DNA from 2 places in the Massilimicrobiota sp. An142 genome. Region 2 is predicted to be linked to the other one. Evidence: a T-box and tRNA genes for the amino acid it is inferred to sense, from the RefSeq annotation. Region 2 holds a T-box; the other holds one or more tRNA genes.
The links. The T-box of region 2 lies ahead of serS (serine--tRNA ligase). A T-box ahead of a tRNA ligase gene usually reads a tRNA of that ligase, here a tRNA-Ser.
Positions count from the first base shown of each region.

Region 1: it has a tRNA-Ser gene. The T-box ahead of serS (serine--tRNA ligase) is inferred to sense a tRNA for this amino acid. The anticodon was not compared.

Region 1 is NZ_NFLD01000002.1:38,622-43,066, reverse strand. Features, by position in the region: gene B5E87_RS01315 (ROK family protein) at 1-552, opposite strand, end outside; gene B5E87_RS01310 (RluA family pseudouridine synthase) at 605-1,585, opposite strand; gene B5E87_RS01305 (NUDIX hydrolase) at 1,817-2,347, shown strand; tRNA gene B5E87_RS01300 (tRNA-Asp) at 2,422-2,498, opposite strand; tRNA gene B5E87_RS01295 (tRNA-Ser) at 2,529-2,619, opposite strand; gene B5E87_RS01290 (6-phospho-beta-glucosidase) at 2,712-4,040, opposite strand; gene B5E87_RS01285 (aminotransferase-like domain-containing protein) at 4,168-4,445, shown strand, end outside.
Region 2 is NZ_NFLD01000030.1:8,781-13,225, reverse strand. Features, by position in the region: gene B5E87_RS11625 (dicarboxylate/amino acid:cation symporter) at 1-416, shown strand, start outside; gene B5E87_RS11620 (GNAT family N-acetyltransferase) at 1,418-1,921, shown strand; T-box leader at 1,959-2,148, shown strand; gene serS (serine--tRNA ligase) at 2,190-3,467, shown strand; gene B5E87_RS11610 (Cof-type HAD-IIB family hydrolase) at 3,561-4,337, opposite strand.

The sequences.
Region 1 (4,445 bases), on a different contig from region 2:
TTCTACAGCTCCAGGGTTTAAACCACCGAATTTATATCCGTTGTTTTTCACAATAATATTTCCAACTTCTCCAGCATGTCCTCTTCCACCAGAAACAAGTTGACCATTCACAACAAAAGCTCCACCAATTCCAGTTGAAATTGTCACATAATAACATGTTGGTTTTCCTTTACCAGCACCTAATAAAGCTTCTGCTAATCCAGCAACATTAGCATCATTATCAATAAATACAGGTAAGTTAAAACGACTTGAAAGTTTTTCACAAATAGGATAATTTTCAAATCCAGGTAAATTTGTTGCCATAATCATGACACCACGTTCAGTATCTACAGGTCCAGGAACACCAATTCCAATCCCCTGAACATTATTGATACCACCACAAATTGAATAATCTAAACTTTCAATTTGTCTTATAATTTTTGAACAAACATAATCTGGTCCATTTTCTCTTTCTGTTGCATCTTTGACTTCACTATATGATTGTCCATTTTCATCAACCAAAAGAGTACGTACGTTTGTTCCACCTAAATCAATCCCAATATAATATTTCATCTTAGTTCTCCTTCCTTGATTTATATTTATTATACAATAAAATCAACTGTTTTCATAGATTCTTTTCATGAAACAATGCATTTTTCAAAACTTCTAAGTTTTGTGGTAATGGACATGTTATGACATGATCCTGTAAGTATTTTAAAGAACCTATCGGTTTAACAAAACAGATGGAATAGGCATGTAAAAATTGATTTTGAAAATGATAAGTCTTTTTCAAATAACGATTCAATTCAAAATCTCCATATTTACTATCTCCAATCACTGGATGTCCAACACTTGATAAATGCAGACGAATCTGATGGGTTCTTCCTGTAATGATTTTAACTTTCAATAAAGAATATTTTTGATTAGATTTAATGTTTTCAACAAGCGTATGCATCTTTAAAGCCCCTTCAGTTGAAGGTGATACCATTCTTGCAAGTGAGCGATCGCTATCTTTTTTCATATATCCAATCAACTCACCACTAGGCATATAGCCTTTACAGATTGTCAGATATGTCTTGTCAATGCAATGACGTTTTTTCATCATCTCATTTAAATCCTGCAAAGCACGCATCGTTTTTCCAAAAATCACAATGCCACTGGTATTGCGATCGAGACGATGGACTGGTCCAGGAGTAAATCCTAATGTCTGTTGAGGATCATATTCTCCTTTTTGATGTAAATAAGTTAAAACCTGATTTGATAATGTATTGACATCTTCATGAATATCTTCATGAACCAGCAAGCCAGCTGGTTTATTGACAATCAATACATTGTCATCTTCATATAAAACATCAAAAGTAATTGGTAAATCAAAGATACTTTGAGGTTTTGTGAGCTCTAAAAAGCGATCTTCATATAAAAATAATTCTACCTGATCCCCTTTTTTTAAAATATAGTTTTCTTTCACCCTGACACCATTAACTTTCACATCTTTTTTTCTTAACATTTTATAAATCAGCTGTGGCGGTGCCTGACATAATAATTTCTTTAAATATTTATCTATTCTTTGGTTTTCATAATTTTCATCTATCATTAAAGTTTTCATTTCATCACCATTTTCATTCTATCAAAATTTCTTAAAAAAATACACAATTTTATTTGAAAGCCTTTACATCTCTTAAAACTCTGTTATAATTATTTATGTTAAGTGGTTGTCACTTAAACATACCCCCCTATTATCACCCTAACGTGTAAATAATAGAGATAGAAGAAAGTATGCTCCCCCGCATACTTTCTTTTTCTATTTTATGTTATAATATGGAGGAGGTGAAAAATCATGGAAAAAGAGATTCAAAGAACACTTATTTATGATGGTAAAATTATGCAAGTCACAAGAGAAGAAGTCGAATTAGAAAATGGTGAACATGCCTATCGTGAAGTTGTTTATCATCATGGTGGTGTTTGTATCTTAGCTGTTAAAAATCATCAAATCATTCTTGTGAAACAATTTAGATATCCTAATCGTATTCAAACTATTGAAGTGCCTGCTGGAAAGTTAGAAAAAGATGAAGATCCACAAGATTGTGCCTTTCGTGAATTAGAAGAAGAAACAAATAATCGTGCTCGTGACATGAAATTTATTATGAAAGTTTTACCTTCTCCAGGCTATACAAGCGAATGGCTTTATCTTTATGAAGCAATTGATTTTGAAGAAGTCAATGATGCTTTAGCTGGTGATGATGATGAGTTTATTGATATTATCAAGCTGGATATTGATGAAGCTTATCAAAAAGTATTAGACGGTGAAATCGTTGATGCAAAAACAGTCATTGCGATTATGTATGCCTATCAAAAAGATCATCAATGATAAAGTGGTAAAGCCACTTTTTTCTTTTATAAACAAAAAAACTATTCCTTGATGGAATAGTTATCATTTTATATTGGCGGTCTGGACGGGGCTCGAACCCGCGACCTCCGCCGTGACAGGGCGGCATTCTAACCAACTGAACTACCAGACCAATATAACAACTGCCAAGGGTTTACATAAATGGCGGAGACAGAGGGATTTGAACCCTCGCGCCAGTTTCCCGACCTACACCCTTAGCAGGGGCGCCTCTTCAGCCTCTTGAGTATGTCTCCTTCAGTTGCCTAACTATAATAACATACCTTTTTAAAGATTTCAATACTAAAATAAAAAAACTTTATACAAAAAAAGAGTTAGCGAACTAACTCTATTTATTAAAGAATTGTGGTAAATAATCTTTATGTGCTTCTAATAATTCATCAATCACAATATTAGCAATTTCATCACTTGGACATAATGGATTCATATTTAAAGCTGTCACTGCTAAATCACGATCACCTTTGATGGCTGCTTCAATAACTAAACGTTCAAATGTTTTCATCATATGAACATATCCACTAATTGGTAATCTTAAATCTCCTGTTGCGATAGGTTGTGGACCATCTGCAGTAATACGACAAGCCACTTCTACTGCACTATCCATTGGTAAATCAGCAATAGCGCCATTGTTTCTGACATCTACATATTGAATATCACCTTTATTTGTATAGATAGAAGCAATTAAATTACATGCTGCATCAGAATATTTAGCACCTCCACGCATTGCTAATTGTTCTGGTTTTTCCTGAAGTTCTTCATGACTATATAATTCAAATAATTCTTCTTCAGTCTTGCTGACAACTTCTCCACGAACTGTTCCTGTTTTCAATTGTTCTAATTCTTCTTCTAATTGTTCTTTTGTATAGAAATAGTAATTATGATATGGACAAGGAATGGCTTTTAATCCTTTGATAAATGATGGAGAGTATGGTAAAGATACGAAGTTTTTCATTTGAATTGTATCTTCAGGTTTCAAATATGCATATTTATGCAATAATTCATCAAAACGTGAAACCCCATCAACAAAAACATCAGTTGCAAAAATAAAGTGGTTAACCCCTTGAACTTCCATTGTCACTTGACTTTCATCAACATTTAACATTTTTGCAAAACCAGCAACCATATTCACTGGAACATTACAAAGTCCAATGGCTTTTTTAAAGTTTGTATAGCGTAAAATAGCTTCAGTCACCATTCCAGCTGGATTTGTAAAGTTGATTAACCATGCATTTGGACATAACTCTTCAATATCTTTAACAATATCTAAAATCACAGGAATTGTACGGAAAGCTTTGAACATTCCTCCAGCTCCATTTGTTTCTTGTCCAATTAAACCATGGCTTAATGGAATTCTTTCATCTAACACACGCGCTGGTAAACGTCCAATACGCATTTGTGTTGTGACAAAGTCTGCATCTTTTAAAGCTTCACGACGATCATAACTTAAAATGACTTTCATTGGTAAGCCTGCTTTTTTAACCATACGCTTTGCCAACGCACCAACTGTTTCTAATTTTTCACGTCCTGCTTCAATATCTACTAACCATAATTCTCTTACTGGTAAATGATCATATCTTTTAATAAATCCTTCTACTAATTCTGGAGTATAACTGCTTCCTCCACCAATTGTTACAATTTTAACACCATCTTTATTCATTTTGAGCACCTCTTTCTTCTTGATGATTTCATTATAAAATAATTATTTAAAAAAGCAATGCAATGAATTGTTAACTATACCGGTATAGTTTAGAATGTGATATACTATCTTTAAGGAGTTGATCAATATGACCAAATATGAACGTTTAGCTCAATCATTAGAACAAGATATCATGCAACAGGTTTATAAACAGGGAGAACGTCTGCCTTCGATTGGAACTATGGCTAAAAAACAAGGATGTAGTAAAGAAACAGTGATCAAAGCTTATCAATTATTGATTCATCAACATTTGATTTATGCCAAAGCACAAAGTGGCTATTATGTACTTGGTTCCCCTATCTTACCAATATCCAACACAAAAGAATTTTCACTAGAAACAGGGAATCCTGCAATCAAAGCAACATC
Region 2 (4,445 bases):
CAACAGTTCATGAATTGGGTGTAAGTGATGAAATAGCTTCATTTGTTTTACCATTAGGAATGACAATCAATATGGATGGTACAGCCATCATGCAAGTTATTGCAGCTATCTTCATTGCAGCAAGTTCTGGTTATGATGTATCTTTAACATCTATGGCAGTCATTGCATTTCTTGCTTTAATTGCATCAGTAGGAACACCTGCTGCACCAGGAGCAGGAGCTGTTATCTTATTTACTATTTTGACTGGTATGGGATATACAAATGATGGGGCATTATTGGCTTATTCATTAATTTTAGCAATCAATAGACCAATTGAAATGCTTGTGACATCATTAAATGTTGTTGGAGATTCAGCAACTTCTGTTATTGTTGGTAAAAAAGAAAATATGTTAGATGAAGATATTTATCATAGTTAAGTAGACTCAAATTGAGTTTACTTTTTTAATCATTATATTTGCTTAAAGTAAATTTCAAAAATAAATCTACACTTTCTAGATAATATAGAATCTAATTTTTGATATTGATATAATGCAGATGGAACAGCAATAACGGTAGGTGGTTATGCCTTAGTCGTGGGACGAAGGCACGTGATCCTTCGTTGACATAGATATCCATTTAATAGATGGAAATATGAAAAACGGAGGTGATGGACATGACATCTTATGAGATGGTCATGATAATGTTAGGCATACTGACATTTATCATGACAATGATAAGTGTTATAGTGAAATTGCTTCTTATTATTATTGATAAGAGTACAAAAAAATAACTACCTCGTGCTTAGGATAAATTGAGATAGTTATTTTTCTCAAACAAATCTAAGGCATAACCGCTTATTGGCTGTTCCTTTTCAATTACATTATAGTTTATGTTATTTTAGAAGTCAATATACAAAGAATGATATTTGCTTAAAGTAAATATCAAAAATAAATCTACACTTTCTAGATAATATAGAATCTAATTTTTAATATTGATATAATGCAGATGGAACAGCAATAACGGTAGGTGGTTATGCCTTAGTCGTGGGACGAAGGCACGTGATCCTTCGTTGACATAGATATCCATTTAATAAATGGAAATATGAAAGACGGAGGTGATGGACATGACATCTTATGAGATGGTCATGATAGTGTTAGGAATACTGACATTTATCATGACAATGATAAGTGTTATAGTGAAATTACTTCTTATTATTATTGATAAGAGTACAAAAAAATAACTACCTCGTGCTTAGGGAAAATTGAGGTAGTTATTTCTCCTTAATTTAATCTAAGGCATAACCGTTTATCGGCTGTTCCTTTTTTCAATTACATTATAGTTTATGTCATTTTAGATGTCAATATACGAATAAATATATCTATTTATATGAATATTTAATAATGTTATAATATATTTAAAAAGTAGAGGTGTTTTAAAGATGAAATGCATAATAAGAAAATGGAAAAGAGAAGATGCCGAAGATTTATATCAGAATATTAATGATTTAAGAATTTTAAATAATTTAACAGATCGTATACCTTATCCATATCATTTACAGGATGCCTATGATTATATAGAAGCTATGTTATCTGCTGATGAAAATGAAATCTTTGCTTTTGCGATTGAATATGAAGGACATGTTGTTGGCAGTATTTCTGTTTTAAGACAAGATGATATTTATCGTAGAAGTGCAGAATTAGGATATTATTTAGGATATTCTTATTGGGGAAAAGGTATTATGAGTGAAGCTGTGAAACAGACATGTCAATATGTTTTTGAACATAGTGATATAGAGAGAATTTTTGCGGCTCCTTTTGATTATAACCCAGCCTCACAAAGAGTCTTAGAAAAATGTGGTTTTGAACGAGAAGGTATTTTACGTAAGAATGGCTTTAAAAATGGTGAGTTTCATGACATGATAATGTATTCTTTGATTAAATAATTATTGAAATTATCAAGTCTTATGCTATAATCAGTATATCAAATCGTTGCATTGGATAAGTAAATGTGAAATCATGATAGAGAGCTGATGGTTGGTGTAAATCAGTATGAGGAAACATTGAAATCTACCAATAAGAGAAGCTAATCACTTCCGGTTGAACCGTTATCTCATAAAAGTTATCAGTTTGATAAGAAATAGGGTGGCACCACGATAAATTCGTCCCTTGTAAAAGGTGCTTTTTATTTTATTGAAAAAGGAGAAATGAAAAATGATTGATATTGCTATACTAAGAGAAAATCCAGAAGCTGTAAAAGAAAATATGCGAAAGAAATTTCAGCATGATCGTTTACATTTAGTTGATGAAGCTTTTGAATTAGATAAAGAATATCGTGAAGCTCTGACAAAAGCAAGTGAACTTCGAGCTATGCGTAATTCATTATCTAAAGAAATTGGACAATTTATGCGTGAAGGAAAAAAAGATTTAGCTGAAGAAAATAAAAGAAAAGTCAGTGAAATGGCTGATACTTTAAAAGAATTAGAAGCAAAAGAAGTTGAATTAGGTCCAAAATTAAAAGAAGTGATGATGAAAATTCCTAACTTTATTGATGATAGTGTACCTATTGGAAAAGATGACAGTGAAAACGTTGAAATTCAAAAATATGGAGATCCTGTTGTTCCTGATTATGAAATTCCATATCATGCTGATATTATTACAAAATTAAATGGTTTAGATAAAGAAGCAAGTGGAAGAACAAGTGGTAATGGTTTCTATTATTTGATGGGTGATATTGCTAGACTTTCTTCAGCCATGTTATCTTATGCCAGAGATTTTATGATTGATAAAGGATTTACTTATTGTATTCCTCCATTTATGATTAGAAGTGATGTTGTGACTGGTGTTATGTCATTTGAAGAAATGGATGCTATGATGTATAAAATTGAAGGTGAAGATTTATATTTAATTGGAACAAGTGAACATAGTATGATTGGTAAATTTAAAGATCAGATTGTTAAAGAAGAAGAATTACCAATTACATTAACTTCATATTCACCATGTTTTAGAAAAGAAGTTGGTGCTCATGGTATTGAAGAACGTGGTATTTATCGTGTACATCAATTTGAAAAACAGGAAATGGTTGTTTTATGTAAACCAGAAGAAGCTATGGAATGGTATGATAAAATGTGGTCATATACTGTTGAATTATTTAGAAGTTTAGATATTCCTGTAAGAACACTAGAATGTTGTAGTGGAGATTTAGCTGATTTAAAAGTTAAATCTTGTGATGTAGAAGCATGGTCACCTAGACAGAAGAAATATTTTGAAGTTGGATCTTGTTCTACATTAGGAGATGCGCAAGCTAGACGTTTAGGTATTCGTACAAAAGGTGAAAGAGGAACATATTATGTCGCAACTCTTAACAATACTGTTCTAGCAAGTACACGTGCATTAATTGCATTTATTGAAAACAATTATAATGAAGATGGAAGTATTTCTATTCCTGAAGTCTTAAGACCATATATGGGTGGAAAAGAAAGAATTGGTTAAAATTCAAAAATGACATGGTGTCCTGGATAAAAATCCGGGGCATTTTTTTATTTTATAAAGATATAAAAAAGCTGCAAAGATGCAGCTTAGATCTTATATAAGGTGATGTAAAAGGCAATAGTGATAAATACCATCATCACATACATGACCACATATATCATCAGCAATCTCTTTCACTTGTGATGAAGCATTTTCCATTGCAACACCTGTCCCTACTGTTTGTAACATTTCTATATCATTATTTCCATCACCAAAAGCGAGAGCCTGTGATGCATCTAATTGATAATAGTCAAGAATTTTTTGAATACCAATACCTTTACCACTTTGAGCAGGAATAATATCAACAGCTCTATCCCACCATGCTGTAATTTTAGCATTTTCTACATTGTCCATAAGAATTGAATAATCTTTTTCTCTACAACCAACCATTATTTGATAAACTTCATCTTTAGCGACTTCATTAAAATCATCAGCAACTTCTACTTTCATTTTGGCAAAGTCAAAATATTGTACCAAATCATCATCTTTTCCATTGCTGGCAATTCTGTTTTTTGTAGCAATGGATAATGGTCTATGTAGTTTTTTGGCATTTTGAATAATTTGTTGAACATCATAAGATGGAATAGGGAAGTTTGAAATATCTTGATCCTTTGTAAAACAATAAGAACCATTAAAAGTTAAGAAAGCATCAAATTCAATCCCATCAAAATGTGGTAAACTCATGGGTGTTCGACCAGTTGCTAAACAGATTCTGATTTGATTTTCTTTTAATCTTTTTAATGTTTCAAGCATTTTTTGAGATATTTGTTTTTTATTCATATCAATAAGTGTTCCATCAATATCAAAAAAAATGATTTTTATTGTTTTCATATAAATCTCCTTTATATTGAGTGATATATATTATTGTATAATTTTTAAGTTTATATATAAAGATAAATAATGATTTTGTTTGAATATTCGTACATATCAAATTTATAT